2 regions of the Vibrio sp. KUL70 genome follow, and region 2 is predicted to be linked to the other one. Evidence: predicted binding sites of a transcription regulator. Region 2 holds the regulator's gene; the other holds the start of a gene.
What was found. Region 2 encodes MetJ, which represses methionine synthesis genes. Its sites were predicted from a motif close to TTAGACNTNTANANGTCTAA; they were not measured.
Positions count from the first base shown of each region.

Region 1: the regulator MetJ is predicted to act here: its motif matches at 4,084-4,103, upstream of metE (5-methyltetrahydropteroyltriglutamate--homocysteine S-methyltransferase).

Region 1 is NZ_AP045834.1:1,198,380-1,214,378, forward strand. Features, by position in the region: gene AC6I7V_RS05450 (YgiQ family radical SAM protein) at 1-1,699, opposite strand, end outside; gene AC6I7V_RS05455 (HI_1241 family integral membrane domain) at 1,946-2,626, shown strand; gene AC6I7V_RS05460 (DUF4250 domain-containing protein) at 2,779-2,979, shown strand; gene AC6I7V_RS05465 (LysR substrate-binding domain-containing protein) at 3,099-4,010, opposite strand; gene metE (5-methyltetrahydropteroyltriglutamate--homocysteine S-methyltransferase) at 4,281-6,596, shown strand; gene AC6I7V_RS05475 (GspS/AspS pilotin family protein) at 6,713-7,108, opposite strand; gene AC6I7V_RS05480 (YciI family protein) at 7,110-7,406, opposite strand; gene yciA (acyl-CoA thioester hydrolase YciA) at 7,604-7,999, opposite strand; gene AC6I7V_RS05490 (septation protein A) at 8,118-8,681, opposite strand; gene AC6I7V_RS05495 (hypothetical protein) at 8,791-9,039, opposite strand; gene AC6I7V_RS05500 (LysR substrate-binding domain-containing protein) at 9,342-10,229, opposite strand; gene hisC (histidinol-phosphate transaminase) at 10,411-11,535, shown strand; gene AC6I7V_RS05510 (ABC transporter substrate-binding protein) at 11,546-12,319, shown strand; gene AC6I7V_RS05515 (TRAP transporter substrate-binding protein) at 12,885-13,844, shown strand; gene AC6I7V_RS05520 (TRAP transporter small permease) at 13,912-14,391, shown strand; gene AC6I7V_RS05525 (TRAP transporter large permease) at 14,413-15,720, shown strand; gene AC6I7V_RS05530 (IS1182 family transposase) at 15,871-15,999, opposite strand, start outside.
Region 2 is NZ_AP045834.1:2,824,502-2,840,500, reverse strand. Features, by position in the region: gene rraA (ribonuclease E activity regulator RraA) at 1-208, opposite strand, end outside; gene AC6I7V_RS12775 (1,4-dihydroxy-2-naphthoate polyprenyltransferase) at 282-1,199, opposite strand; gene hslU (ATP-dependent protease ATPase subunit HslU) at 1,359-2,693, opposite strand; gene hslV (ATP-dependent protease subunit HslV) at 2,745-3,293, opposite strand; gene AC6I7V_RS12760 (SPOR domain-containing protein) at 3,469-4,002, opposite strand; gene cytR (DNA-binding transcriptional regulator CytR) at 4,124-5,128, opposite strand; gene priA (primosomal protein N') at 5,363-7,564, opposite strand; gene rpmE (50S ribosomal protein L31) at 7,888-8,106, shown strand; gene AC6I7V_RS12740 (malic enzyme-like NAD(P)-binding protein) at 8,314-9,600, shown strand; gene metJ (met regulon transcriptional regulator MetJ) at 9,767-10,087, opposite strand; gene AC6I7V_RS12730 (O-succinylhomoserine (thiol)-lyase) at 10,297-11,481, shown strand; gene AC6I7V_RS12725 (bifunctional aspartate kinase/homoserine dehydrogenase II) at 11,481-13,892, shown strand; gene metF (methylenetetrahydrofolate reductase) at 14,170-15,063, shown strand; gene AC6I7V_RS12715 (PadR family transcriptional regulator) at 15,154-15,693, opposite strand.

The DNA.
Region 1 (15,999 bases), 1.5 Mb from region 2:
CTTCTGTACCCGGGTGCGCCGAGATGAAGTATGGGATCAGATACTGTTTCTTACCTGCTTCAGCACTGTACTTCTCGAACATCTCTTTAAAGCGGTCGTAAGTGCCCATACCCGGCTTCATCATCAGATCAAGAGGGCCTTTTTCAGTATGCTCTGGTGCGATTTTCAGATAGCCACCAACGTGGTGTGTAACCAACTCACGTACGTATTCTGGAGACTCAATTGCTAGGTCGTAACGAACGCCAGACGCGATCATGATCTTCTTAACACCTTCCACTTTACGTGCAGAGCGGTACAGGTCGATAGTGTGTTTGTGGTCTGTGTTTAGTTTCTCACAGATCTTAGGGAACACACATGATGGACGACGGCAGTTCACTTCCGCTTTCGGGTCAGAACAACCTAAGCGGTACATGTTTGCTGTTGGACCACCCAAGTCAGAGATCGTGCCCGTAAAGCCAGGTACTTTCTCTTTGATGTCCTCGATTTCATCCAAGATAGACTCTTTTGAGCGGTTCTGGATGATACGACCTTCGTGTTCGGTGATAGAACAGAAAGAACAACCACCAAAACAGCCACGCATGATGTTAACTGACGTTTTGATCATGTCGTAAGCAGGAATCTTCGCTTTGCCATACATAGGGTGAGGGACACGCTTGTATGCAAGACCAAATACATAGTCCATCTCTTCTGTTGTCAGAGGGATTGGCGCTTGGTTTACCCAAAGTTCGCGGTCACCGTGACGCTGAATCAGAGCACGACCAGAGTATGGGTTCGTCTCTAAGTGCAGAATACGGCTAGCGTGAGCGTAAAGAATACGGTCATTGTTTAGCTTTTCAAACGCAGGGATACGAACCGCTGTTGTTTTCGCATCATGGCGAGAAGGGCGGATCGTAATCGGCTGCGCTTTTGGCTCTTCGTCTTTCTTCGTATCGCACTGGGTTTCAACCTCGTATGGGTTAACCGGTACGTAGGCTTTATTTGGCTTTTCGATACGAGAAGAGTCAATGATCTTGTAGCCTTCTGGTGCAGCAGGCAAGTTGACGGCAGTACCACGAATGTTGGTCATGTTCGCGATCTCTTCACCATCGGCTAGGCGGTGCGCCACTTCAACCAGAGCGCGCTCTGCGTTACCAAATAGAAGAATGTCTGCTTTTGCATCGAAAAGAACAGAACGACGAACTTTGTCAGACCAATAATCGTAGTGCGCTACGCGGCGAAGACTTGCTTCAATGCCACCTAGAACAATCGGCGTGCCTTTGTAAGCTTCACGACAACGCTGTGAGTAAACCAGTGTTGCACGATCAGGACGCTTACCACCTTCGTTATTTGGCGTGTAGGCATCATCGTGACGTAATTTGCGGTCAGAGGTGTAACGGTTGATCATGGAGTCCATGTTGCCCGCAGTGATGCCGAAGAATAGGTTTGGTTTACCTAGCTTCATGAAAGCATCTTTATTGTCCCATTTTGGTTGAGCAATAATGCCTACGCGGAAGCCTTGTGCTTCAAGCAAGCGGCCGATGATCGCCATACCAAAGCTAGGGTGATCGACATAAGCGTCGCCCGTTACGATGATAATGTCGCAGCTGTCCCATCCAAGAGCATCCATTTCCTTTCTACTGGTGGGCAAAAAGGGCGCTGTGCCGTAGCATTCGGCCCAGTATTTTTTGTGTTCATGAATAGGAGTGATATCGCTGTACATATTTCGACCTCTGATTTTTGAGGCGGGAATTATAGCGGCATGCGCCCTGACTAGCCAGTAGAACATGCCCCTGTTAATTCTACTGTCTTTACCCCGGCTAACCCTATATTGCTATGTCGGGAAGAGATTCTTGGGAAGAGCATAGACCAAGGATAGGAGACAATGAGCAAATTGATGATTTTGATTAGTGTTCCAAGCAGTTTTTGATATCATTCTGCCAAAATAAGTCCATATAAGTAGATCCCAATGATCGAATCTGTATTACTTCAATTCGCGCCTATGTTGCTGGGTGCACAACTTGTCCTGACGCTGATCTTAGTGAAAGGTGACATCTGCCCAGGCCAGCGCGGTCGTATTCATAAGGTATTGCCGGCTATTGGTGTACTTTGGTTGGCGGTTGCATCACTTAAGGTCGAAGCTTTCTTAGTGGTATTTGCCATCTTCTATTTCTTCTCCCAAGTTCAAACTAAGAAGACTCGTGATGCAGGCCCTATCTGGGTAATGTATCTGGCTTGTGGCTTGGCACTCTCCTATGTGGGTATTCAAGCGAGCGAAAAGGCCACATTAGTTGGCTTAATTTCCTCTCTGCTTTTGACCGTTCTACTAGGTAGCGCCTTCTCTCATCTCCTGTTGACGATTGCGCGAACACGCCTTCAGGCATTTCATCGTATCTTGCCGGTTGCTGGTATCTTGAGCGGTATGCTGGTGGTACTGACTACTGTGTTGGGTGTCTATTCGCTTTCTGAAGAAGTATTGGAACCTATGGTGCCGTCATTACTGTTCAGCTTTGCTTTGTTGATCTCTTCGATTGTGGTTTGGTGTTGGCATCTGTTATTTGCGAAAACACCTGAAAAAATCCAGCTTGCGGTAGCTCTGCTGATGCTGATCGCGTCGGTTGTGGGCTTAGAGCCAATCTGGGCACTATAGCGCTATAGTAATTCAGGCACTAAAGCAATTTGGGAACTTTATAAAATTGCAAACTGCTCTTTGATTGAATGAGAAATGTGATCTGTTAATAAGCGGATTGACTATTGTCGTTCTAAACTTAAATCAATCGATGTGTTCGTAAGGAGTACGAGATGGATTTAAGCAACGTCAAAAGCCTAGATAGCATTATTTTATTGGGAATCGTCAACGAAAAATTGCGTCTTGAATGTGATAGTTTTGAAGAGCTTGTCAGTATGTATGAAATGGATATTGAAAGCGTGGTCGGTAAGTTGGATATGCTCGGCTACCAGTACGATCCATTGACCAATCAATTTAAATCTTATCCCAGATAACTGCGTAGCAGAGGGGAACAGTTTAAATTGTTTAATCGTTACAAATGAAAGCCACAGATGCTCAGTCTGTGGCTTTGCTTTTAAAACGGCACTTTGTATCGAAAACAAACTTAACAAAGTTAGACGACTTTGATTCCATCTAGGTGACTCTTACTTTGTTGTCTTGCAGTGCTGAAGAAGGCTTGTAAGTAGCGTTTGTTTCTATCTGAGTTTCTGACTGCGGCAAATAGGCGGCGAGACAACCCTTTGCCTAACGGCTTACTCGCGACCAATCCTTGCCTTGAAAATTCACTGATTGCCCAGTTGGGCAGTGCCGCTACACCTAACCCAGCTGAGACCATTTGCACCAACATCAAGGTGTTGTCGGCCTGTTTCCACTTCTTAGGTTCGACTCCAGCCGGCTGAAGAAAGTGTTTTACTACATCAAGGCGTTGTTTCTGAACCGGATAGGAGAGCATCGTCAGCTCGGCCAAGTCTTCAGGTAGAATCGTCTCTTTTTCTGCGAGAGGAGATTGAATTGCCGTGATCAATCTCATCTCAAAATCAAACAGGGGTTCATAGTGAACTTCGGATCTCGGTTGGATATCCGAGGTGATCACTAGATCAAGTTCTCCTGCCATCAAAGCCGGTAAAGGCTCGAACCCAAAGCCAGAGGAGAAATCGAGAGTCACGCTTGGCCAAGTCACTTGGTACTCTTTGAGTGCTGGCATCAACCATTGAAAACAGGAGTGGCACTCAATCGCCATATGAAGTCGCCCGTTCACATCTTCTTTGAGGCTAGCCAGTTCATTCTCTGCCTTCGCCAGTTTTGGCAATATTTCATCCGCTAGTCTTAGCAGTATCTTTCCCTCAGAAGTGAATTTAACTGGGCGAGTTTTACGCAGAAAAAGTTGCCCACCCACGCGAGCCTCAAGATCTTTTAATTGATGCGACAAGGCAGATTGAGTCAGGTGTAGTGATGTCGCGGTTGCGGTCAAAGAACCACTATCACGCAGTGTGGTCAATGTTCGCAGATGTTTGAGCTCTATCATGAGTAACCCTCATAGTTCCTAAGCTGATGTTCAATATTTCTTAATAACTACCCTACGTCGTTTTTGTGGATGTGTAAACATCTAGACGTCTAATTGTTTTCGGTTTTCTCATATGTGAATTCATCAACATGAGGTTTTCTAATAAACAAGTTGAATATTTGGAGATTGTTCACAAACACATTTGGCGAGATAGTTTAGCCATCCAGACGCCTTTTAAAAAATTATTCAGCGTCTGACCGGATTAAAAAATAGTGATTAAGGAATAGGCTCATGACAACAACGACTCATATTTTAGGCTACCCACGTATTGGCGAAAAACGAGAACTCAAATTCGCTTTAGAAAAGTATTGGCGTGGGGAAATCGATCAAACGGAGCTAAGAGCCGTCGGTAGTCAGTTGCGTGAGCGTAACTGGCAAGTTCAATCAGACGCCAATCTAAGCTTTGTCACGGCTGGCGATTTCGCTTGGTACGATCATGTTCTTTCTACTACGTTACTTCTCGGACATGTGCCAAAGCGTCACAACCAAGGGTTCCCTGATTTGGATACACTGTTCCGTGTTGGTCGCGGCCAATCTCAGAGCAGTTGCTGTGGCTCAAATCATAACCATGACCAAGATGGCGCCGCGGCATCAGACATGACCAAGTGGTTTAACACCAATTACCATTACATTGTGCCTGAATTCAGCAAGGATGATTCTTTTGAGGTGAGCTGGCCGCAACTGTTTGACGAAGTCAATCAAGCGATCAAAGCGGGTCATAAAGTGAAACCAGTATTATTAGGGCCGTTGTCCTACCTCTACCTAGGTAAGGAAGTGGAAGAAGGGTTTGATCGTCTAAGCTTACTGCCTCGTTTGCTAACTGCCTATCAGGGAATCTTGGCGAAGTTAGCGAAGCTGGGCGTGGAGTGGGTACAGATCGATGAACCGATTCTTGCCTTGGAGCTAGAAACCAAATGGGCAGAATCATTCAAGCTTGCGTACCAAGTGATTCAGGGCGATGTAAAGCTACTACTAACCACCTACTTTGATTCCGTGAACGATACGCTAGATAAGATTATCGACCTTCCGGTAAACGGACTACATATTGACTTGGCTGCTGCTCCTCGACAGTTGAATGACGTGGTTGAAAAACTGCCTCAAGATTGGGTTCTTTCTGCAGGTGTTATTAATGGTCGCAATGTATGGCGCGCTGATTTGGCTACGCTACTGGCGTCGCTTCTACCTATCAAAGAATCTTTGGGAGAAAGACTGTGGGTGGCAAGTTCTTGTTCTCTACTGCACAGCCCGGTCGATTTAGAGCTAGAAGAAACCTTAACGGAAGAGGTGAAGAGTTGGTTCGCATTCGCCAAGCAGAAAGTTGCAGAAGTGAGCTTACTCGGTGCTGCGCTAGATGGTGATCAGAAAGCGATATTAGCTTGTGAGACTTACAGTTTGCCGATTGAGGCTCGTAAGCAAGCGGCTCATGTAAACAAGCCACATGTTCAGGCGAGATTGAAAACACTAACGAAAGCGATTGGTGAGCGAAGCGCTCCTTATGCAGAGCGAGCGGCTCACCAAGCTGAAGTATTGGGCTTACCGTTGTTGCCGACAACAACCATAGGTTCTTTCCCGCAAACTGGCGAAATCCGAGTTCAACGCAGTGCGTATCGCGCAGGAAAATTGAATGAAAGCGAGTACAAACAAGCATTGAAAGGGCACATTGCAGACGCGGTCAAACGTCAAGAGGCACTCGATCTTGATGTGCTTGTTCATGGGGAAGCGGAACGTAATGACATGGTGGAGTACTTTGCTGAGAACTTAGCTGGTTTCCAAACAACCAAGTTTGGATGGGTTCAAAGTTACGGCTCTCGCTGCGTGAAACCAGCGATCGTTGTTGCTGATATTGAGCGAGAAAAACCCGTCACTGTTGAGTGGTCGACTTACGCCCAGTCGCTGACTTCTAAGCAGATGAAAGGCATGCTTACGGGGCCGGTGACAATCTTGTGTTGGACTTTCCCTCGTGAAGACATCTCCCGCAAAGAGATCGCAAACCAATTAGCGTTTGCACTGCGTGACGAGGTGTCCGATCTACAAGATGCCGGCATTAACATTATTCAGATTGATGAACCGGCAATTCGTGAAGGGTTGCCTTTGAAGAAAGCCGATCATGCGGAGTATTTAGAGTGGGCTGTTGATGCGTTTAAAGTTTCTGCTGGAAGCGCGAAGCCAGAAACACAAATTCACACCCACATGTGTTACAGCGAATTTAATGAGATCATCGAGTCAGTGGCAGCACTGGATGCAGATGTTATTACCATCGAAACCTCTCGCTCAAACATGGAATTGCTGAAAGCGTTTGAAGAGTTCAATTACCCGAATGAGATTGGCCCTGGTGTGTATGATATCCACTCACCAAACATTCCTTCAGAGGAGTGGATTGTGGGCTTGCTTAAGAAAGCAGCAGAGAAGATCCCAGCAGAACGCTTATGGGCAAACCCAGACTGCGGCCTTAAAACTCGCAATTGGGAAGAAACCGAAGCGGCATTAGCCAATCTTGTTTCAGCAACTAAAACGCTGCGCAAAGAGTGGCAAACCGAAACAGTTTAAGGTACGTAAAGCTTGGATAAGGCTTTGTATCTGAGACCTTACTTGCACAAAAAAGCCTCGCACTCGCGAGGCTTTCACTCCTAATTTTGCTCGAATCTCGAATCTCGAATCTCGAATCAGCTACCGCTTTGGCAGGTTTGCTTGCTGATCGGCTGTTCTACCATCAACTGACCGCGCGTATTGCGAATCTTGATGTTGTACACTAAGCCCATATCTAGGTTTGCTCGTACGTCTGAGCTTGTACAGTAGCTATTGACACTGCTTTTCAGCACTTGATTGAGCGGCTTTGCTCCCTGAGCATCTTGGTTGTAGATCATCATGATTTCAATCACGGTGTTCTTTGCCAAGACACGCATTATTTTCAATGGGCCATATTCGATAGGCAGGCCTGCTGAAAGCACACCAGCTCGGTGTTGCGCCATCATTTCTAATTGACGTTGTTTGTCTTGGTCACTTGAACTACAACCCGCAAGGACGAGCGCAGCCAGTGATCCGATAATCCACTTCTTCACGTTAAAATACTTTCTTAAATGGTTTTACAATCACGTTAGCATAAACACCAGCTTCAATATATGGGTCTGCGTCGGCCCAAGCTTGCGCTTCTTCTAGTGAATTAAACTCTGCAATAACCGTTGAGCCAGTAAAACCAGCTTCACCTGGGTTATCTGAGTCGATTGCAGGCATTGGGCCAGCAGTCAATAAACGGCCTTCATCGTGAAGTGTTTGTAGGCGCTCTAGATGTTGAGGGCGAACGCTTAAGCGCTTTTCCAATGAGTTTTCGACGTCTTGAGAGAAAATCACGTACCACATATTGGTATATCCTTATTTATACTTCACAAAAAAAGAGGCTCGATGAGCTATGTAGCTAATTTACGCGAACTAATCCTATTTGGAAGAGGGGAAAAGAAGAAAGTGTGAATTGATGCGCGTCGAAGAGGCTGGGTCTTTAAAAGCTGCATAGAAAACGTTCTAAAGACCCTAAATTGATTGGTTATGAGGTGGTTGAATTATTTCGCGATAGCGCGAGGTTTGCCGTCAGAATCAATAGCAACATAGTTAAAGGTTGCGTCACAGACCATAAAGCGGTCTTCGATACCGTGGTCACGAACGGGTTTAACCCAAACCGCCAAATCGATGCTCATTGAAGTGCGACCGATCTTGGTACATTCGCCATAAACACATACCACGTCTCCCACCTTGACTGGTTTTTTGAACGTGATGCTCGAAACCGATACCGTTACGATGCGACCGCATGAGATTTCTTTCGCTAGAATGCCGCCAGCTAAATCAAGCTGAGACATGATCCATCCACCGAACACGTCGCCATTGGCGTTGGTGTCGGCAGGCATAGCAAGAGTGCGAAGAAGAAGTTGGCCTTTTGGCGCATCAGAAGTGTGACTCATTATAAGGGATTCCCAAAACATCAATAAGTCAGTGGCCAGCGTTTATCCTAATGACCACTGTGAACGAAATAATGTGCAAGATTGTAACAAAAAATGAGATTGAGATCTCATTCGACCATTACTCCTTGTCTCGATTTTTCTCAGAATATTGTTGTTTGTCGTCAGGCAAATTTTTGTAGATGTATAAACCGGTCAATAAAGTCAATGTAATGGTCGCGATCAATAGACCAAATACTTTGAAATTCACCCATACATCGAGTGATAAGTTGAAAGCAACATAGACATTTAAAATCGCACACAACACGAAAAACAGCGTCCACACCCAGCTAATATTGCGCCATACAGAGTCAGGCAAAGAAATCTCTTTCCCAAGCATACCCTTTATTACCGGTTTGCCTATTAGTTGGCTCACCGTTAAACCAATGGCGAATAGCGCGTAGACAATGGTGACCTTCCATTTAATAAAGTTATCGTCATGCAGAAATATCGTCATACCACCGAATATTGCAACCATCGCAAAGGTAATGAGCTGCATCTTCTCGACTTTTCTGTAGAGGAGGTAGGTGAGTGCAATTTGAATGGCTGTAGCTGCGATTAGCGCGCCGGTCGCGGTGTAGATGTCATACATCTTATACAGAGCAAAGAAGATGATAAGCGGGACAAAGTCGATAATTTGCTTCATGTTAGACCGAACATCCAGTTGAGATTGTTCCTTTCAGTCTAGCTAAAAGTGCTCCGATGCAAAATAGCTCGAAGCACATGAAAATGAAATGTTTGATTGAGTGAAGTTGTTATCGTGTACATGCAGTTTGATAACGTGGAATAAGTTGTTTGATGTCTTCCAAGTAACCTTCACTTCTTAGGTTGTCTAGTGTCTGTTCGAGCTCTTCTTCGCTCATCATGAAGCATGTTGATTTGCCCGTCGTAAGATCCAGATATTCGTGATATTCACGCTCTGTGAAGTGGCCAATGCGATCCATGAGTAGTGTTTTAATCCCGTGGTGAATTAAGCCGTAATATGTGTGTCTTTGTAAGGTCATAGCCTATCCTCCGCTGCAAGTCACAATAAGATAAAAGTGCAACCTGCTTGATATTGGTTGGGTTATCTATGACAAAGCAATTCGAATGCCATTTTCATGTCGAGGATGGATCTTTTTAACTTGAAAGAATGATTTGTTTCATATTTTCATTCAGTTAAAAGATTGCTTCGCCTGCTTTCACAAAAGCAATACGTGTAGCGCGAAGAATCGTATTAATTTGAGAGGTAATTTTGCACATCAATTTGAGAATATCTCGATTCTCATTTTGACAAATTTCACCATCTGTTCTTATCTGATCAAGCTCAATCCACTAACCAATCGACCAGAGCTGAGAGTGAGGTATTTTGGCGATTCTTTGGTTGTAGTAGGAAGTAACCATTTCCTGAAAAGACACTGCCTTCACTCACTTTCACTAATCGACCCAAATCGATGTCTTGCTTCGCAAGCGTAATGTCACCAATGGCGATACCAAAACCTTGAATCGCTGCGTTCATGGCTTGATCGAGCGTTGCGAATTGCTGGTTATTTTTGCTTGAAAGTTCATTACTACCGATATGCTCTAACCACAATCGCCAATCACTCTGCTCATTGTTAGCGTGTAGCCAAGTGTAGTGGGAAAGCTTGTGTGGCTTGATAATGCTCGAGCTAATGTCCGCTAGGTGATCTTTAACAATAATCTGCGATTGGCATACCGGAGCCAGTTGTTCGTTGAACAATAGTTGGCTCACGATTGAGTGTTGATTTGGCTTCTTACCATAGATAATTACCGCGTCAAATGGGTCAAAACTTGGCTCAAAGACGTGTTTGATGGTGGAAGTGAGTTCCACATCAATCTCAGGAAAAGCCTGTTGAAATGACATCAGTTTGGGGAGTAGCCAAGAGGTGATACAACTTGGGGCATTAAGCTTGATCTTTGAGGGAGAGCTTGACACTTGATTAAGCGCGGATTGCAGGTGCTGAATGGTTGCTTGAATAAGCGGAACGAGCTCTTCGCCTTTTGGCGTTAACGACAGACCACGAGCATGACGATAAAAAAGATCACACCCTAAGCTATCTTCAAACGCCAAGATCTGGCGGCTAACAGCGCCTTGCGTGACGTTGAGTTCATGTGCGGCACGGGTAAAATTTAAGTGCCGTGCGGTAGAGAGAAACGCAAGTAAAGTTTTGGTTGAAGGTAGTGTATGATTCATATATTTACCTATGACTTTTTATCATGGCTATTATGTAATTATTTCGATTCAATTATCAATAGTGTTCTGTTTGAATGTAAATACTTAATCATCATTTATGATTCAATATGTGTATATCTCTCATAAATTGAATATGAACGCGATGGTGATAACATTCTGATTAAATGGAAAGGATCGCCTCTTGATATCTTTTATCGATAGCTTAGTGCCACAGGCAGTAAAAAAATTAATACCTTACCAATCGGCGAGAAGAATCGGTGGTGATGGTCGCGTTTGGTTAAACGCAAACGAACTAGAGAGCCCACTGTTTCCGGAAGAAGTTGGGTACAACCGCTACCCAGATTTTTTGCCGCAAGATATAGCGAAGGCGTATCAAGCATATTGTGGAACAGATGCTGAGACGGTTGCGGTGCGTGGTGCAGATGAGGCGATTGATCTGTTAGTCAGAACCTTCTGTGAACCCGCTCAAGATAAGATACTGATTTGTTCTCCAACCTACGCAATGTATGAGTTTTGCGCTGATGCGTTGGCGATCGAAACGTTAGATTCGCCGCTCAAGCAAGATTTCAGTTTAGATACTGCCGATGTGATAGAGAAAGCGGAACTAGCTAATATCGTTTTCCTCTGCTCTCCCAACAACCCAACTGGTAATGTGATTCCTAAACCAGATTTGGTTGAAGTGCTTGAGGGTACTCAAGGTAAGTCGCTGGTGGTTGTCGATGAAGCGTATATTGAGTTCGAACCGCAGACATCGGCTGTAAACCTGATTGAGCGCTACCCACATCTAGTCGTAATTCGTACCTTGTCTAAGGCATTTGGATTGGCTGCAGTACGCTGCGGATTTCTGTTAGCGAGCCCTAACGTGATGCAGTATGTAGTAAAACTGATTCCGCCATACCCAATGCCTGATTGTTCTTCGCAAATCGTATTGGAGGCACTGTCTGACGAGCGTATTTCTGTAATGCAAGACGCGACATTAGATCTGATTCAAGTTCGTAACCGCTTTGCAGTTCAATTGGCACAGTTTGATTTCATTGAACAGGTTTATCCGTCGTCAACCAACTTTGTGTTGTTAAAGCACAAGCCGGAACACCAACTGTTTAGCGTGTTGGCAAAAAAGGGCATTGTGACAAGGAATCAACATCATGAACCTTCGTTGCGTCACTGTGTACGCATCAGTATTGGCAGCCAAGAGAGCATGGATGAAGTGATAGCGTCACTAAGCCACTATCAGAAAGAGCTGCATCAGAAACAACAAGCCCAGAATAAAGAACCTCAATTTCAACTTGATAAAGATCATATCTAGGATGGCAATGATGAAAAAGATACTACTAGGATTTACTTGCGCGGCCGCTTTACTTGGTACTTCTGTACAGGCGAAAGAGATTCGCTTGGCGTCAGATTTTACCTATCCACCTTTTAACTACAAAAATAGTGAAGGTGTACCGGTTGGCTTCGATATTGAAATAGCCGATGCCTTATGTGAGCAAGCGAAACTGGACTGTACTTGGGTATCGCAAAGTTGGGACTCCCTTATTCCAAGCTTACTGGCGAGAAAGTCAGATGTGATCATGGCGTCGATGCGTATTACTGAAGAGCGCAAGCGTAAGATCTTGTTTACCAATAAATACTATCAAACCCCAGCAGTATTCGTTGCCGCTAAAAGTGCAACATTTGAGATCGATCAAGAGGGTTTATCGGGTAAAACCATCGGTGTACAACAAGGAACTATTCACGACCGCTATGTGACGGACAAGTTTGGCAGTGTCGCCACCATCAAGCGCTACACTGGTCAAGATGAAGTCTACCTTGATCTTCAGAATGGCCGTTTAGACGTCACCTTTGGTAATTCAGATCAGCTGTCTCTCGCGTTCTTAGATAAGGCTGAAGGAGAGGGTTTTGAATTCAAAGGCAAAGCGGTAACTGACAAAGCGTATATCGGTGAAGGCACAGCACTGGCGTTAAGAAAACAAGACTCAAAATTAGCGGAGCAGTTCAATAATGCCATCGAAGAGATTCGAGCGAACGGCACTTACGATAAAATTGCGGCGAAGTACTTCTCTTTTGATATCTATGGCAGTGATTTGTAATTTTGCCTAGCGCCTAAAACTAAATTACTAAAAAAATCCGAGAGCAATGAGGCTTTCGGGTTTTTGTTACAAATAAATTCTATCTAGTGATTCTATCAACGTTCTTCATACCAGTTTGTTCATCTTTGTATCTAAAGCTTTCCCACGATCTATTCTCCAGTCATAGTTGATACGACGAGTTTTCAATCGGTTAATCCTTCCTAGTTCACGCATTTGTATTCACATTAAAGTATTAAAATAGCACAAAAAAATAAATTAATTTTGGCTTAACAACTTGTTCTCAAAATAAATTAAATTTCAAAAATGCCGTGGCACTGGCCATTTAATGGCTTAATTAGTGACAAATATGATTGATATCACAATCAAATAAAACATAAGACTCACATATAAAACTTATCTCACAAAATATACAAATGTTATTGTAATACAAATTTGTCAGGGTAAAAATGTTGTAATGAAACGTTACAAGGGCGAGTAGTGTGCGATGGATTTTTAGATTTCAAGCCCGGCTTTAACGTGACATAGACAACTGTACCTCTTACTAAAATGGATTCTGGAGAAGAACATGAAAAAACACCTACTAACGATTGCTGCGGCATCAGTTCTCTTGGCATTTGGATCTCAAGCCAAAACGTTAACCCTAGGACATGCGATGTCATTAGAAAGCGCTGCTCATCAAGGCATGGTGATAATGGCTGATAAAGTCAAAGAAAAATCGAATGGAGAACTGACTATTAAGATTTTTCCAAACGGTCAGCTTGGATCTGAGCGTGACCAAGCTGAGCAGGTTGTTACTGGCGCGATTGACATGGCAAAAATCAATGGCGGACTAGCCGAATCTTTTGAACCGACGTTTAAAGTGAATGCACTGCCATTCCTATTCCGTGATGTTCAACATATGAGGACGTTCATGCGAAGTGAAGCGGCGCAAGAAATGCTGCTTTCAAGCCAGGGGAAGGGCTTTATTGGCCTCACATTTTATGATTCAGGTACACGTAGCTTCTACGCTAAAAAAGCGATTAACTCTCCAGATGATCTAGCCGGTATGAAAGTTCGAGTTCCTGGCTCTCCTACAATGATGGAAATGGTCAATTTGTTAGGTGGTAAAGCTACACCTGTACCTTTCAATGAGGTATACACGGCACTGCAACAAGGTGTTATTGATGGTGCTGAAAATAATATTTCTAGCTTGGTTGAGATGAAACACAGTGAGGTTGCTAAGTTTTATTCCATGGATCAACACATGATGACCCCTGATGTAATCATTATTTCGGAATACAAATGGGGATCACTCACGCCGCAAGAGCAAAAAATCTTAAAAGAAGCAGCAGCTGAATCTCTTGAAGAGCAGATTAAAATCTGGGACGCAACAGATGACATGAACAAAGAGAAAGGTATGAAAGCAGGCGTAACGTTTGTCAATGTTGACAAAGCACCGTTCCGCGCGGCTGTGAAACCAATGATTGATGATGCGAAAAAAGATCCTAAATTAGCTTCATTCATTGAAAAAATTGAAGCTCTTTAACCCGTCTTAGTGAAAATATAATTTTGCCTTGGTTTTTCTAAGGCAAAATTTTTTGAGGTATCACACAATGTTAGCCACTTTCAGAAACTTACTTGATAGATTGATTCTTATTGTCTCTTCTTTTGCACTAATGCTACTCGTTGTTACCGTTACTTGGCAGGTTTTTAGTCGATATGTTTTGAACGACCCAAGTAATTGGACTGATGAACTTGCTCGTTATGCGATGGTGTGGCTTGGCCTACTAGGAGCAAGCTACTTGTTTGGCACCAAAGGCCACTTAGCAATAACACTATTGGATGGAGCTCTTAAGGGTAAGGCACACATAGCATTACATATACTCATTAATATAATTTCAGGCGCATTTGTTTCTCTTGCAATGCTTAAAGGTGGCATTGCACTAATGGGAAGGACGACACAGCAATTATCTCCAGCATTGCAACTACCGATGTCGGAGGTTTATTCAATACTGCCGATTTCAGCCGTTATTATCCTCATCTATTTGATCATGAATACGTTGGATCTTTTTTGTGAACCTAATAAAAAGTAAGTTATAAAAGGACTTTATATTATGGATTTGTCCATTGGTGTTTGGCTGCTAGGCCTCTTCTTATTAATGATCGCGATAAGCATGCCGATTGCAATTGCAATTGCTATGTCATCTTTAACGATCATGTATTTTATTTTACCGTTTGAAGTTGCAAGTATCACTGCGGGTCAAAAAATAATTACCGGTATCGATAGTTTCAGTTTATTAGCTATCCCTTTCTTTATTCTTGCTGGAAATATAATGAATGTGGGTGGCATCGCGAGTCGACTAATCAACCTTGCAAAGCTTTTAGTTGGTTGGATCCCTGGGTCACTTTTTCACGTGAACATATTTGCAAATATGATGTTTGGCGCAGTTTCAGGATCAGCCGTTGCAGCAGCGGCTGCTGTAGGTAAAACCTTAGGCCCTGAATTAGAAAAAGATGGCTATGATAAAAACGTAGCAACGGCGGTGAACGTGGCATCTTGCCCCGCGGGTTTATTGATACCACCGAGTAATTCACTGATCGTGTTTTCAGTGGTATCGGGTGGGACATCCGTAGCTGCACTATTTATCGCAGGTTATGTCCCAGGTATTTTAATGGGCTTAAGTTGTATGGTCGTAGCCTATTTCATCGCTAAAAAGAAAGGCTATAAAACAAGTGCGAATGACGGCTTCACAACAAGAGATGTTCTGAATGTTGTTTGGCAAGCAACACCGAGCTTAGGACTTATTGTCGTTGTTATCGGCGGTATTATTGGAGGTGTGTTCACCGCAACAGAAGGGGCGTGTATAGCGGTACTGTATTCTTTTGTATTGTCACTCTGTTACCGAACCCTCAAGTGGGCACACTTCCCGGTAATTTGTAGAGAAACCGTTCAGGTTACTGGTATTATGCTGTTCTTGATTGGTGCTTCTACTATTATGTCATGGGCTATGGCTTTTACAGGGCTACCGACAATGATCAGTGATTGGATGCTCTCTATTTCAAATAATCCGATTATCATCTTTATTCTGATGAATCTGATTCTGCTGATTGTGGGTATGTTTATGGATCTGACGCCAGCTGTATTGATTTTTACCCCTATTTTTATGCCGATTGCTGAACATTTAGGTATGCATCCTATTCACTTTGCGATGATGATCATCTTCAACTTATGTATTGGTATTGCAACTCCACCCGTTGGTACTGCGTTATTTGTAGGTTGTAGTGTTAGTGGCTCGAAAATTGAGAATGTAATAAGAAGTATTCTGCCGTTTTGTGCCGTATTAATCGTTACCTTATTGGCTATTACTTTTATACCCGCAATTAGTCTGGCTCTTCCTCGTGCTTTTGGATTAATTAATTAATGCCTTTAAGTTCAGGGCTTATTGACTTGAAAAAGAATGACCAAAAAAAACCGCCTATATAAAGGCGGTCAGATTGCTGACGAACCCCACTTTTTGAAGTGGGGTTCTCTTTTTCGAGCGGCCGTAGGCCGCGATCGCGATATTTTTTTATTATGCGAAGTTTGGAAGAGCCCAACACTTAAATTGGCATCTAGACGCCATAATTTGACGTATTTGGGACATATTTAGCCCTATTTTTTGTAAATAGCTCACCACCAAGGCTATCTTCTTGATGTTTTG
Region 2 (15,999 bases):
GTAGCGAGCCACCACCATCAATCAGTAAAACACGACCTAAGCCGTCTTGCTCTAGAACGGAACGGATCAGCGCGTTGTCCTCGAAACATTTGAGTGTAGTGATCTGTCCAGCAAAGGAGGCTCTTCCACCAAAGTTGCTGAACATCGGCTCTACGACATCCACTTGGTCTAGATAGATGTCGCACAGTGCTGAAGTGTTGTATTCCATTCGCGTACCTTTTGAACAATGAGCTTACTTTGAGTATATCGGTGCTCGATCCCTTTGCAATGATTAGTCTGAATTATGTCAATAGAGTTTGAGCTACAACAACACTAGCAAACAATAAGTTAGTCACCAGAGAGCATTTCACGATAACAGGCATCATAGGTGCGATTTGCGCGGGTTTTTCCGTATCCCAAACGGCCTTACCGTGTTTATAAACGGTGATGATACTCAGTGAAAATGGCAGGCTAATCCAGACAGGTTTATCTTGAATAAGCAGGTAGCATGCGAAAGCAATCACTGCCACGCTCAGCAGCACAAAGTGATACTGCTTCGCTCTGCGCTGTCCTAGTCGAACCGCCATGGTGCGTTTACCACACTCACTGTCGTTTTCGATGTCACGCATGTTGTTGATGTTAAGTACGGCTACCGCCATCAAGCCACAGCCCAAAGCGGGTAAGAATAAGCTTGGTTCGATGTGTCCAGTGTGTAGGAAGTAAGTCCCGGATACACCAAGCAGACCAAAGAAGATGAATACCGATAGGTCGCCTAAACCGATATAACCATAAGGCTTGTTACCGACGGTGTATGCAATCGCGGCTGCAATCGCCAGCACACCCAAACCGATGAAAGAGAGAATACTCTCAATAGAGGATAGGGCGTGGAAAATTAAGATAAGCCCAGCAATCATGGTAAACACAATGTTTAGGATGATGGCTTGCTTCATTGTTGCGGCTGAAACAGCACCCGACTGCATCGCCCGCATTGGGCCTAGACGTTTATCATTGTCGGTGCCTTTTACCGCGTCGCCATAGTCATTGGCGAGGTTGGAAAGGATCTGCAGCAAGGTCGCGGTGAGAAAAGCCAACAAAGCAATGGAGAGAGAAAACTGATCGCTAGCGAACGCTAAACTACTTCCTGTAAGAATAGAGACGAGTGCGAGAGGCAGAGTTTTTGGTCGTGCGGCATCAAGCCAAATCAGTAGAGATTGTTTCATCGTAGGTCTATTTGTCGTTGTAAGGACACTGTGTCATACCGTATTTCGAGTATACGCTCATTTTTTAGGTAATAAAAAGCCCACTCGAGAGTGGGCCTTGAAATCGGTTAATAGCTTGCTGTTTCTTTGCGTTAGAGCAACAAGTTGGATATTTTTGTGCTACAGAATGAAGCGGCTTAGGTCTTCGTCTTCAACGAATTCGCCTAGTTTAGACTTCACGTAACCAGCATCAATCACTAACTTGCTACCGGCCTTGTCGGTCGCTTCGAATGAAATCTCATCCATTAGACGTTCCATTACCGTGTGTAGACGACGTGCACCGATGTTTTCAGTCGTTTCGTTGACTTGCCATGCCGCTTCTGCGATCTGAGTGATGCCATCTTCGGTGAACTCTACATCTACCTCTTCTGTCTTCATTAGAGCGATGTACTGCTCAGTTAGAGACGCTTTTGGCTCAGTCAGGATGCGCTTGAAGTCGTGGCTTGATAGCGCTTCAAGTTCAACACGGATTGGTAGACGACCTTGTAGCTCAGGGATCAGATCCGATGGCTTAGCCACTTGGAATGCACCCGAAGTAACAAACAGGATATGGTCTGTTTTCACCATGCCGTGCTTAGTCGATACCGTGCTACCTTCAATAAGTGGTAGTAGGTCTCGCTGAACACCTTCACGAGATACGTCTGGACCTGAGCTATCACCACGCTTACAGATCTTGTCGATCTCATCGATAAATACGATACCGTTGTTTTCAACGTTGAAGATTGCGTTCTCTTTCAGCTCTTCTTGGTTAACCAGTTTTGCCGCTTCTTCTTCAGTCAAAGCCTTGAACGCGTCTTTGATTTTCAGTTTACGTTTCTTCTTGGTATCACCAGCAAGGTTTTGGAACATGCCTTGTAGCTGGTTTGTCATCTCTTCCATGCCTGGAGGTGCCATGATTTCAACGCCCATCTGTGGCGCTGCAACATCGATTTCGATCTCTTTGTCGTCTAGCTTACCTTCACGCAGCTTTTTGCGGAAAATCTGACGGGTGTTTGACGAGCCTTCCTCTGCTTGTTCGTTTTGACCCCAAGCATCGCGAGCTGGTGGAAGAAGGGCATCAAGGATACGCTCTTCAGCTTGCTCTTCAGCGCGGAACTTTACTTTTTCCATCGCTTGTTGGTGAGTCATCTTGATCGCAACGTCGGTTAGGTCACGGATAATGGTCTCTACTTCTTTACCCACGTAGCCGACTTCAGTGAATTTCGTTGCCTCGACCTTGATGAAAGGTGCGTTTGCAAGTTTCGCTAGGCGGCGAGCAATTTCCGTTTTACCCACACCGGTTGGACCGATCATCAGAATGTTCTTAGGAGAAACCTCAACACGCAGGCTCTCTTCTAGCTGCATACGACGCCAGCGGTTACGAAGGGCGATAGCTACAGAGCGCTTCGCGTTTTCTTGGCCAATGATGTGGCGGTTCAGTTCATGAACAATTTCACGAGGGGTCATTTCAGACATGTCTATTCCTTAATTCTTGAATCACTGTTGGGTGCAATATTGGTTTGAGTCTTATTCCGGTTTCGGTAGCTCAACGGTGCTTTCTAGTTCTTCAACAGTGTGGTGATGGTTGGTGAACACACAGATGTCGCCTGCAATAGTTAGCGCCTTCTCTGCGATTTCACGAGCATCTAAATCAGTATTTTCTAGTAGGGCTGTCGCCGCTGCCTGTGCAAAGTTGCCGCCTGAGCCAATCGCGATTAGGTCATGCTCTGGCTGTACTACGTCACCGTTACCAGTGATGATCAGAGATGCGGTTTCATCGGCAACAGCCAATAGGGCTTCTAGCTTGCGCAGAGCGCGATCACTACGCCAATCCTTCGCCAGCTCAACGGCAGCTTTGGTTAGGTGGCCTTGGTGCATTTGCAGCTTGCTTTCAAATTTTTCGAATAGCGTGAAAGCATCTGCTGTACCGCCAGCGAAACCTGCCAGTACTTTATTATTGTATAGGCGACGTACTTTACGGGCATTGCCCTTCATTACAGTGTTGCCTAGAGATACTTGTCCATCACCCGCGATGACGACTTTATTATTACGACGTACAGATACAATGGTAGTCACGAGTAGGGCCTCTTTATCTTTTTATCTTTGGGTATAAAAACAATATGAGGATGGCCTACTAAGAATTCAAGTTGCCTTGGTGGATGCAGGGCAATTTATGCAGGTAGGGCAGTAGAAAGAGGTGCTGGCTAAAAAACCAGAAAACCTCCAAAAGTGGAGGTTTTCATTGTGTGATTTATTGATCTTTCCAAATCGCACACGGCTCGATTTTGGCTCTTTGTAATTTGTGGCGATCACGCTCAGCGTCACGTTTCAGTTTGTAAGGACCAAGTACCACACGATACCAACTGCTGCCTTCTTTCTTGCGGATATCACTTGATATGCCTTGGAAAGCAATGTCGAGCTTACGCGCTTCAGCTTGAGCTGAGGTTTTGTACGCACCACACTGCATGATGTATGGTATCTTAGAAATCTGCTGCTCTTTGGCTTTGACTTCTACCTCTCGGCTAGGCAAGGTTTCTACGTAATCCCACTTCTCCTCGGGTGGTGGTGGGATAACCTTCGCTGGCTTAGGTTTTGGCTTGGGTTTAGTCACCACAGTTGGCGGTGGCGGCTCAGGATCATTGCTTAACAGATACAAGCCGTAGCCAAAGCCACCAGCCAGTAAGATCGCCAAAAGACCGCTACGCCAAGGTTTTCGGCGAGGGGCAGGTTTTTTAGCCGTGCGTTTATTTCCACGGCCGCGCTTTACATAATCTCTATTAGCCACAAGTCTTTCAAATGTTAGTGATTCTGCACTCATGGTAATCCAGAATGCGCGAGGATAATAGTGCAGAAATGGAAGCGGCACATCAAAATGTGCCGCAGATTTATGAGTCTATTTTCATGGATTACATGCGCGGTGGTGCCGTACTCCCACGAACGACCAGTTTCGCTTCAAGCAGACGAGAACCGGCTTGAACATCATTGCCTTTGAGCATATCAAGCATCATTAGCATGGCCTGACGCCCAATCTCGTAGCGAGGCTGAGAAATCGTCGTCAACGGTGGATCGCAGTATTGGGCGAATTGAATATCATCGAAGCCGACAATCGATAGATCGTGCGGAACGCGCAGACCTAGTTTCTTCGCTTCTTGAATCGCCCCGATTGCCATCGCGTCATTGTGACAGAAAATAGCGGTTGGTTGCTCTGGCAGTGCAAGCAGTTGGCGAACGGCTTGTGCACCCGCTTCAAAGGTAAAGTCACCGACCGTGCTGTAGGCTGGGTTCATGGTAACCCCTGCGCGGCGCAGTGCTTGCTGGTAGCCTTGTTGGCGGAATTGACAGAGAGTTGCTGATGTCGGGCCTGAGATCTGAGCAATACGCTTATGACCCAACTGAGCTAGGTAGTTCACCGCTTCAAATGCCGAGGTCAGGTTATCGATATGTACCGTTGGTAGCTCAAGCTCTGGAGCGAATTCACACGCCATAACCATTGGTGGCAGGTTTTTCTGCTCTGCCTTGCTGACGTCAAATGGGTGGTCAGTTCCGAGCAGTAGCATACCGTCAGCTTGCTTGGTGAAGACCAAGTTTACGAACGAGCTCTCCCGCTTTTTCTGTTGTCCGCTATCACCTAGAAGCACCAAGTAGTCGTTTTCAACGGCAGCGTCTTCAATACCGCGAATGATTTCAGCGAAGTAGGGATCACAGATATCAGGAACGATGGTGATGATGGTTTTAGATTCGTTGCGACGTAAGTTTCTAGCTAAAGTGTTGGGTGAGTATCCAGCTTCGAGTACCGCTGTTTCAACTCGCTTTCGAGTCGTCACCGATACTTTTTCAGGGTTCATCAGCGCTCGCGATACTGTCGCTGTTGATACACCTGCCAACTGGGCAACATCCTTCATTGTCGCCATAAAATAAACCCTCTCTAATTCCTTTATTGCCTCTGACTAAGGCGTGAATAATTATATAATTGATTGATATTATGAAAGTGTTGCTAACACTTTTTTTATTGCAATATTTTATGTGTTTAGCCAATACAAAGTTACGGCTAGATTAACAAAAATCACATGACTAGTGTGAATCTGATCACGATAAATATGAAATTTCCGTGAATAAACTTATCAGTAATTTTAAGCGAGTATGGTTTAACTGAGATCTTGTGGCTCGATGTCGAGCGACCAACGTACCTTTTTTGCGAGTGGCAACATATTTATCGCAGGTTTTGCACTCATGAGTAATTTCTGCATAAGTGAGCGAGTTTGGGTTTGCAAAATCAACTGCCAACGTGATTTTCCTGCACGTTTAGCCAGTGGCGCTGGAGTAGGACCAAGCACCATACAGAACTGATCAAACAGTGGGTGCGATTCTAAGGTGTGACGCACCTGCCTTAAGAACTCTTCAACAAGATGTGGGTCATTGGCTTCCGCACGAAATAGCGTCATAAAAGTATAGGGCGGCAGCATCGCCTGTTTACGCTCGGCGAGAGCAGTCTGAGCAAAGTGGTTGTAATCTTTATGTAGCAACGCCTGCAGCAACCCATGTTCTGGGTGGTGAGTCTGCAGAATCACTTCACCAGGCTTACTTGCTCGTCCAGCACGGCCTGCGACTTGAATGAACAGTTGAGCTAGGCGTTCTGAGGCCCGAAAGTCACTGCTATAAAGCGAACCATCGACGTCGAGCAGCGCGACTAGAGTGACATCGGGAAAGTGGTGCCCCTTGGCAAGCATCTGAGTGCCGATCAGAATCTGGTACTCTCCGCGGCGAATCGACTCTAAGGCACTCTCTAGGCTGCCCTTGCGACGGGTGCTATCACGGTCAATACGTATGGTTTTGTATTCAGGGAACAGTTGACCAAGTTGTGTTTCGAGCTGCTCGGTGCCGACACCTACGGTAACCAGATTGGCTGAGCCACACCCTTGGCAATGATGAATAATATGTTGCTGAGAGCCACAGTGGTGACAGCGCATCTCATTACTGTATTGATGATAGGTGTAGTAGGCGTCACAGCGTTTACACTCTGCCGTCCAGCCACAGTCATGACACATCAATGCTGGAGAGAAGCCGCGACGATTTAAGAACAGCATCACCTGGTTGCCGGATTTGAGATGTCTTTGCATCTCAGCAATCAAAGGCGCTGAAAGGCCACTCTCAAGATACTCCCCCTTAACATCGAGCACCTTGTTGGTGGTCGGAACGGCTGCACCTGCACGTGAGCTCAGCGTTAGATGGCCATACTTACCAATTTGTGCATTGTGTAGAGTTTCAAATGCAGGCGTTGCAGAGCCAAGCACAATGGGAATCTGTGCTTTGTGAGCGCGCATGATAGCAACATCACGCGCATGGTAACGCAGGCTGTCTTGTTGCTTATATGACGCGTCATGCTCTTCGTCGACAATAATGATGCCGAGGTCAGCAAACGGCGTAAATAGAGCCGAACGAGTGCCAATCACAATGCCCGCAATCTTATCTCGAGCAGATAGCCATGCGTTTAGGCGTTCAGAGTCATTTAACCCCGAGTGCACCACTTCAATAGGTACGTTAAAGCGTTTTTTAAAGCGGTTGATGGTTTGCGGGGTCAGGCCGATTTCTGGAACCAGAACCAGGGCTTGTTTGCCTTGTTCTAGCACCGGTTTAATCATATTTAAGTAAACTTCGGTTTTGCCCGAACCAGTAACACCTTCTAATAGGAAACAACCGAACTCGGTTTGGCTATTCACCGTCGCAATCGCGATCGCCTGCTCTTCATTAAGCTTTGGTTTGTCTTGGTCGTTTTCAAGATCGCTTGGCCATGCATAACGGGTCGGCTTTTTCTCGCGAGACTCTATCCAGCCTTTCTCTTCCAGGGTTTTGAGTACCGAGCTTGAGATCTCTTGGTCAATAAACTCTTGATGTGGAACAGGGCCATTTTCAAGCAAGTGCATGACTTTGGCTTGTTTGACTGCGCGTCCAAAGCCTTGCATCAACTGATCTTTACCTTGTGGTGTGATTTGCCACTCGACCAGTGTCGCGAAGTCTGCGGGTTTACCTTTACGCAATGCGCTTGGCAGGGCGTTAGCAAAGGTTTCACCTAATGGATACTGATAGAACTGGCTGCACCATACTAACAAGGAATAGACCGAGTCAGGCCATACAGGTTGATTGTCGAGTAGAGCCTTAATCGACTTAAGTTTGTCAAATTCAAACTCAGACTCATTGACCAGAGCCGTGACAATACCAGTCAGAGTTTGACGACCAAACGGGACCGAGACGCGTCCACCAATAATAGGAAACAAATGACCTGGGATTTTGTAGTCAAACTGTTTATCTAAAGGGACTGGCAGAGCCACTCGGGCAATTGTTGGACGCATAAATTCGCTTGTTAATTCTGGAGAGTGCAGGGCAACCAGTCTAAAGGATAAGGGCACTAAATTCGAGAAGCAGTTTGTTTGCTAAAGTCGGTGATGGCGCTACGCAAAGCATAAAAAGGCAATAGTAAGAAGAAATCCTGCAATAGTGGCGAAAAAATCATCCAAACTGGTTGATCCTACCTAACAGATTCATTACTATACTGCGCCTTAAAGGTATGGCTTCATCACGTTTTCGTGAGGTGCGGTGTCTTTATTTCTTTTTAAACTACGTGTGGTGTGCGGCTTAGAATCGTATAGCGACACGGCCTACTTGAGGTTATCCCATGAAAGCTGGAATCCACCCAGAATACAAAGCTGTAGCAGCTACTTGCTCTTGCGGCAACACATTTGAATTCAACTCTACTCTAGGTAAAGAGTCTATCCACCTAGACGTATGTGACAAATGTCACCCATTCTACACTGGTAAGCAACGTATCGTTGATACAGGCGGCCGTGTAGATCGCTTCAACAAGCGTTTCGGTGCTCTATCTAGCAAGAAGTAATTCTCGCTTGGTAGACATGAAAAAGGACACTTCGGTGTCCTTTTTTGTTATCTGGCATTTAGTAATTTCAACTGGGCACTGGTCTTATTAGTAGTGAATTCTCGTTTTTTAGTGAGACAGGGGGCTTTACCACCTAGGAACTTTGAAGTACATCCATTAATATAAAACGGATTCCCCCAATAATAATACTCTAGGAAACCTACACCCATGTCTGATGACACTCTCCAACCTCAATCTGAAGAACTATCACCTCAAGAACAATTCCGTCAGCAAGCTCTTGATTATCATGAGTTCCCAATTCCTGGTAAAATTGCCGTTGAACTGACAAAATCTGCAAATTCTGCAGAAGATCTGGCCCTTGCTTACAGCCCAGGTGTGGCTGAGCCAGTTCGTGAAATCGCACAGAACGTGGATAACGTTTACAAGTACACAGGTAAAGGCAACATGGTTGCAGTTATCTCTAACGGTACGGCGATTCTTGGCCTAGGTAACCTAGGTCCTATTGCTTCTAAACCAGTAATGGAAGGTAAAGCGCTCCTGTTTAAGCGTTTTGCAGGTTTAGATTCTATCGATATTGAAGTAAAACACCGCACAATCGATGAGTTCGTAGATACAGTAGCGAATATTGCCGATACATTCGGTGGCATCAACCTAGAAGACATCAAAGCACCAGACTGTTTTGAAATTGAACGCCGTCTAATCGAGCGTTGTGATGTTCCTGTATTCCACGATGACCAGCACGGTACTGCGATCGTAACAGCTGCGGGTATGTTGAATGCGATTGAGCTTCAAGGTAAGAAGCTGGAAGAGTGTAAGATTGTTTGTTTGGGTGCAGGTGCAGCGGCAGTTGCATGTATGGAACTGCTGATCAAGTGTGGCGCGCAGCGTGAGAAGATCTACATGCTAGACCGCAAAGGTGTGATTCACACTCGTCGTGACGATCTGAACGAATACAAGCAACTGTTCGCGAACAACACTGACAAGCGTACTCTAGAAGATGTGATTGAAGGTGCAGACCTATTCCTAGGTGTATCAGGTCCTAACCTTCTACCAGCAGAATCATTGAAGCTAATGGCTGACAAGCCGATCGTATTCGCGTGTTCTAACCCAGATCCAGAAATCAAGCCTGAGCTTGCTCACGAAGTTCGTAGCGACCTTATCATGGGTACTGGCCGTAGTGATTACCCGAACCAAGTCAACAACGTTCTGTGTTTCCCATTCATCTTCCGTGGTGCTCTTGATGTTCGTGCAAGCGAAATCAACGATGCAATGAAGCTAGCGGCAGTGGAAGCGATTCGTGAGCTCGCGAAAGAAGAAGTACCTGCAGATGTACTAAAAGCAGCAGGTGCTGAAGCGCTTGAGTTTGGTAAAGGCTACATTATTCCTAAGCCAATGGACCCACGTCTATTGCCTCGCGTGGCAAAAGCTGTGGCTCAGGCGGCGGTTGATTCAGGTGTGGCTCGTATCGAGATGCCAGCAAACTATATGGCATAGAGACTGGATGGCGTAATCGTCGTTTAGTAGAGCGAAGAGAATAATAAAAAACCGACTCATCTGGAGTCGGTTTTTTTATGCCTGAAATTCACGTTAGATGAATAATACCAATCGGTATGGCTTAGCTGAAGCGAATCAAATGTTGAAGGTAGTGACTGAGTTATGATTATTCTTCGTCAAACGCTTCGAACTCGATACCCATCTCTGTCATCAGCTTTTTCACTTCGGCTGGGATATCGTCTGGGCGGTCTTTACGTAGGTCTTCATCTGTTGGTAGAGGCTGACCAGTATATGCATGCAGAAAGGCTTCACACAGTAGCTCACTGTTTGTTGCATGGCGCAGGTTGTTAATCTGGCGGCGGGTACGCTCGTCAGTTAGAACTTTCAGTACCTTTAGAGGGATAGAAACTGTAATTTTCTTTACTTGTTCGCTTTTCTTTCCATGCTCAGCATATGGGCTTATGTATTCACCATTCCAGTCGGCCATTGCGTACCTTCATCACTTTAGTTGTTAGATTAATTTAATAGGGGGGATTTTAGCGGGATTTACCGCCATAAGCAAAGACATATAGACGTCTAGAAGTGTTGACGTCTCATTCTTATGAAAGTAAAGTGAATAACATATATCTAACACAGCCGCCAAACCCCGACAAGCTGCTGTGATTCTCAGACGCCAAAACCTGTAAGGAAACACCTATGAGCAGCCGGAAACCAGCAACCATCGCCGTACGTACTGGTATCGAGTCAGACACTCAACATCATGCCGTTGTTCCACCTATTTATCTGTCGACTAACTACGGTTTTCCCGCTTTTGGTGAAGTGCCTAAGTATGATTACACTCGCTCAGGCAATCCAAACCGTGGCTTATTGGAGACTGCCCTGTTTGAATTGGAGTCGGGTAAGGGGGCAGTTGTGACCAACTGTGGTACTTCTGCATTGAACCTTTGGGTTTCCGCTTTCCTTGGTAGTGATGATCTGATCGTGGCACCACACGACTGCTACGGTGGTACTTACCGACTTTTCAATACTCGCTCACAAAAGGGTGACTTTAAGGTGCTGTTTGTCGATCAATCGGATCAATCCGCATTCGACGCAGCGATCGCACTCAAGCCTAAATTGATCTTGTTGGAAACGCCATCAAACCCACTGGTGCGTGTCGTCGACATTGCAGAAACCTGCCGTAAGGCGAAAGAGGTGGGAGCTCAGGTGGCGGTGGATAATACCTTCTTGACTCCTGTGTTCCAAAAGCCTCTAGAGCTGGGTGCTGACTTCGTTATCCACTCAACGACTAAATACATCAATGGACACTCAGATGTGATCGGCGGCGTAGTGATTACTAAGACCGAAGAGCATGCTGAAGAGCTGGCTTGGTGGGGGAACTGCATTGGTGCTACGGGGACACCATTTGACAGCTACATGACGCTACGTGGTATTCGCACACTAGGTGCGCGTATGCGTGTGCATGAAGAGAGCTCTCGTGAGATTCTAACGGCGCTACAGAAACAACCTTTGGTTGATACCATTTATCACCCCAGCCTGCCTGAGCATCCAGGTCATGAGATTGCTAAGAAGCAGCAGTCCGGTTTTGGGTCTATGCTGAGCTTTGAATTTGCTGGTTCTTTCGAGGCACTTAAGCTCTTTGTTGGTGAGCTAGAGCTGTTTTCATTGGCAGAGTCTTTGGGTGGTGTTGAGAGCTTGATCTGTCACCCCGCTTCAATGACACACCGCGCAATGGGCGAAGAAGCTTTAGCGGAAGCGGGTGTTTCTCATCAGCTTCTGAGACTCTCAGTCGGCCTTGAAGATGCAGAAGACTTGATTGCGGATCTTGAACAAGCCTTTGCTAAAGCGCAGCAGTTCATCGATAACGGGGAGAACAAGTAATGGCTAACTTTCGCCAATTGCATAAATTTGGTGGTAGCAGCTTGGCAAACCCTGAGTGCTATCAGCGTGTAGTCAGTATTCTCAAAGAGTACTCTAGCGAAACAGACTTGGTAGTGGTGTCTGCGGCAGGCAAAACCACGAACCGATTGATCGAATTTTTAGAGGCGCTGGATAAAGATGGACGTTTGGCTCATGAGTGTCTGCAATCTCTGCGTCAGTTCCAACTCGAGTTGGTTTCAGAACTATTAGAGGGCGAAGTAGCAGAGCAGTTAACCACAACTCTACAACGAGAGTTTACGGCTTTAGGTGAATTAACCGCGCCATTAAATGAGGCACAAAAAGCGGCTGTGCTAGGTCATGGTGAAGTGTGGTCGTCTCGCTTACTAGCGGCGCTTTTATGTCAGAGTGATCTCCAAGCTGTAGCGCAAGATGCACGAGATTTTCTGCGTGCCGAAGCGGGTGCTCAGCCAGAGGTGGATCGCGCTCGTTCATACGCATTGATTAAAGAGTCTCTTGCGCAACACGCTCATTGCCGTGTCGTGATTACCGGCTTTATGGCGCAAAACAGCGCGGGTGAAACGGTGCTTTTAGGTCGTAATGGTTCGGATTACTCAGCGACGGTGATTGGTGCACTAGCGGAAGTCGATCGCGTGACGATTTGGAGTGATGTGGCCGGTGTGTATAGTGCTGACCCGAGATTGGTCTCTGATGCTTGTTTGCTGCCCTTGCTACGTCTTGATGAAGCAAGCGAGCTAGCACGTTTGGCAGCGCCAGTGCTACACAGCCGAACCCTGCAGCCTGTTGCTCAGAGCGCAATGGATCTTAGCCTACGTTGTAGCTACCAGCCGGAATCGGGTTCAACACAGATTGAGCGCGTCTTAGCATCGGGTCGCGGCGCTAAGATCATCACCTCTCTGGACGATGTACTACTGATTCAGCTTACCTTTGGTCACGGCCATGACTTTGAGCGCCTTGAGAGTGAGGTGCTTGAGGGACTTAAGCGTGCTCAGCTTGAGCCACTAGCTTACGAGCTGCAAGCGGATAAACATTGTCTGCGTCTTGCTTATACTGAAGAGATCGCGGGTGGAGCGCTTGAATATCTTCAAGACCACGCGATTGAAGCGGAAATCAAACTCAGAGAGGGTTACTCACTGGTTGCTGCGGTAGGTGCTGGTGTCACTAAGAACCCGAACCACTGTTACGGTTTCTACCAACAACTTAAGAGCGTACCGGTTGAGTTTATCTCAGAATCTCAATCTCGTTTGAGCTTAGTGGCTGTCATTCGTAAGTCGGAAACGGAAACCTTAGTGAAAGGCATTCACTCTCAGCTGTTCCAAGCTCAGAAGCGTGTTGCGATTGCTTTGTGTGGCAAAGGTAACATCGGCTCAAGCTGGCTATCACTGTTTGCTGAGCAAAAGAGTGAGTTAGAAAAGCGCCGTGGCATGAACTTTGAGTTGGTTGCGGTGGTAGGCAGTCAAACTTATTGGTATGACGAACAAGGTATCGATGCTCGCACAGTTGTGGATCGCTTTAATGACGAGGCGGTAGAGTATAAGGATGGTGAGTGGTTAACCAAGTTAGGTTCAATCCAAGGTTACGATGAAGTTGTGGTACTGGATGTGACGGCGAGCAAAGTGTTAGCTGACAAGTATTTGGATATCGCTCAACAAGGCATTCACCTAATCTCGGCTAACAAAGTCGCAGGTTCTGCATCGAGTGAGTATTACCATAAGGTACAAGATGCGTTCGCTAAGATCAGTCGCCATTGGTTGTACAACGCGACCGTGGGAGCTGGCTTACCAATTAACCATACAGTGCGCGACTTGCGTGAGAGTGGTGATGACATCATTGCCCTGTCAGGCATCTTCTCAGGCACTCTATCTTGGCTGTTCCAACAATTTGATGGCTCAGTACCATTCAGTGAGTTGGTGGACTTAGCGTGGCAACAAGGTTTAACAGAACCCGATCCTCGCTCAGATCTTGATGGTTCAGATGTGATGCGTAAGTTGGTTATTCTGGCGCGTGAATCAGGTTTGGATATTGAACCTGAGAACGTCAAAGTGGAATCTCTCGTCCCTCAAGAGCTACAGGACCTCTCTCTCGATGACTTCTTTGATAAAGCATCGATATTAAGTGAAGAGTTGGCTGAGCGTTTAGAGAAGGCTCAGTCTCAGCACAAAGTACTGCGTTATGTTGCACGCCTTGAGAAGAACGGTAAGGCAACGGTGGGGGTTGAAGCGCTATCGAAAGAGCACGCCCTTGCAAACTTGCTACCATGTGACAACATCTTTGCGATTGAGAGTAAATGGTACAAAGATAATCCATTGGTGATTCGTGGTCCTGGCGCTGGACGTGAGGTAACGGCCGGTGCGATTCAGTCCGATTTGAACAGAATGTCGAGCTTGTTCTAAAACTCAGATCGATGGTTTGAAAGCGTAAATAGCATACTATTCACTAAGATAAATAAGGCTGAAAGCACAATGTGTTTTTCAGCCTTTTTTGTACGTTATTATTGGTTTGCGACCCACTTATCGACTTGAAGATTACTCACGATCAACTTGAGAATAATTCATAATGGATCTGTTGACATTAAATCGTATTCAATACATTCTGTGGACATATAGACGTCTAAACGTCGGTTTGAAGGTTTGAGATTTTGGTGGTTGAGTTGGCCACAGGGAGAGTAAGATGGGATATACACACGCAAGTCACATAGACGCTTTGAATCAGAACATTGCTGAGCTTTCTGACAACATTAATGTGTCATTTGAGTTTTTTCCGCCAAGTAATGAGAAGATGGAAGAGACACTGTGGAACTCTGTACACCGTCTGAAAACACTACAACCTAAGTTTGTATCGGTAACTTATGGTGCGAACTCTGGTGAGCGAGATCGTACTCACTCAATCATCAAAGAGATCAAAGATCAGACTGGCCTTGTTGCAGCACCACACCTAACGTGTATTGATGCGAGCCGTGAAGAGTTGATTCAGATCGCTGACGATTACTGGGCGAATGGAATTCAAAGTATCGTTGCACTGCGTGGCGATATTCCTCCAGGTGGCGGTGCGCCAGAGATGTATGCGTCAGATCTTGTTAAACTGCTTAAAGCTCGCCATGACTTCGATATCTCAGTGGCTGCTTTCCCTGAAGTACACCCAGAAGCGAAGAGCGCACAAGCTGATCTACTCAACCTAAAACGCAAAGTAGACGCTGGCGCCAACCGTGCCATTACTCAGTTCTTTTTTGATGTAGAGAGCTACCTACGTTTTCGTGACCGTTGTGTTGCTGCTGGTATTGAGGCTGAAATTGTGCCGGGTATTCTACCGGTATCTAATTTTAAACAAGCGTCTCGCTTTGCGGCGATGAATAATGTCAAAGTACCGGGTTGGATGGCAAAACAGTTTGAAGGCTTAGACGATGACCCAACAACGCGTCAACTGGTAGGTGCGAGTCAAGCGATTGATATGGTGAGAACGCTAAGCCGTGAAGGTGTCAAAGATTTCCACTTCTATACACTGAACCGTGCTGAGATGACTTACGCACTTTGCCACACTCTAGGTGTACGCCCTCAAGTTGCTTAAACCCTGCTTAGCTGATACAAAAAAGGCTTGAATACTCAGTATTCAAGCCTTTTACTTATCTAGCCTCTGGTGACATCACCAGGGTCGGACTTATGCTAGCGTTTCAAGCTCTAGTAGAACTTCTTCAGCCCACATGATCCACGCTTCACGAATCAGCAGGTTGCGACGCAGTGTGAGTCGCTCTAGACGCGCTTGCTTATCTAGTGTTGATGGCGTTGCGTAGTAAGCCGCTTCGATCTCTTTGTAATGAGAAACCAGCTTGCGTGACTCTTCAACTAATTCAGAAAGTTGTACTTGGTATGCAGCTGAGGGTTGTACAGCACAAGCCATCAGTTTTGCTGAGAACTCATCACGTACAGTTGGGTGTGCTGTTGGTTGTTCGAACCATTCTCCAAGAGCACGACGGCCGGCGTCTGTGATTGAGTAAACTTTACGGTCAGGCTTGCCTTCTTGAGGCTCGAGTACGCAAGTTACTTGCTCGTTTTGAGCCATTTTGTTGAGCTCGCGGTAAACTTGTTGGTGGCTAGCTTTCCAGAAGTATCCAATGCTTGCTGAGAATTCTTTAGTGATATCGTAACCAGTAGCATCGCGTGTACTTAAAACGGTTAGAATTACGTGTGGTAATGACATGTCTTCAATCCAAATGGTCAATAAACAGTAAACAAAAACTTAAACATCAAGTGTGCTTCTTGCGGCACGATATATTGGGTTATGTTTAAGTTGCACCAACACTCTTTGTTGTTGGTTGTGTCACCTTATAAAGCCGTTTATCACCTAGTCGGACTAGATTGCCTAGTCCAGTGCTGCGAAATATTTTGATTGGAGTGTTTTCGCAGCGGGGAAGTAGTATATCTAAATAATAAGCATAAAGTAGAATACATGGACAAAATAACCCAAAAAACTGATAAAAGACTCAATAGTGTTTCTTGGGTGAAA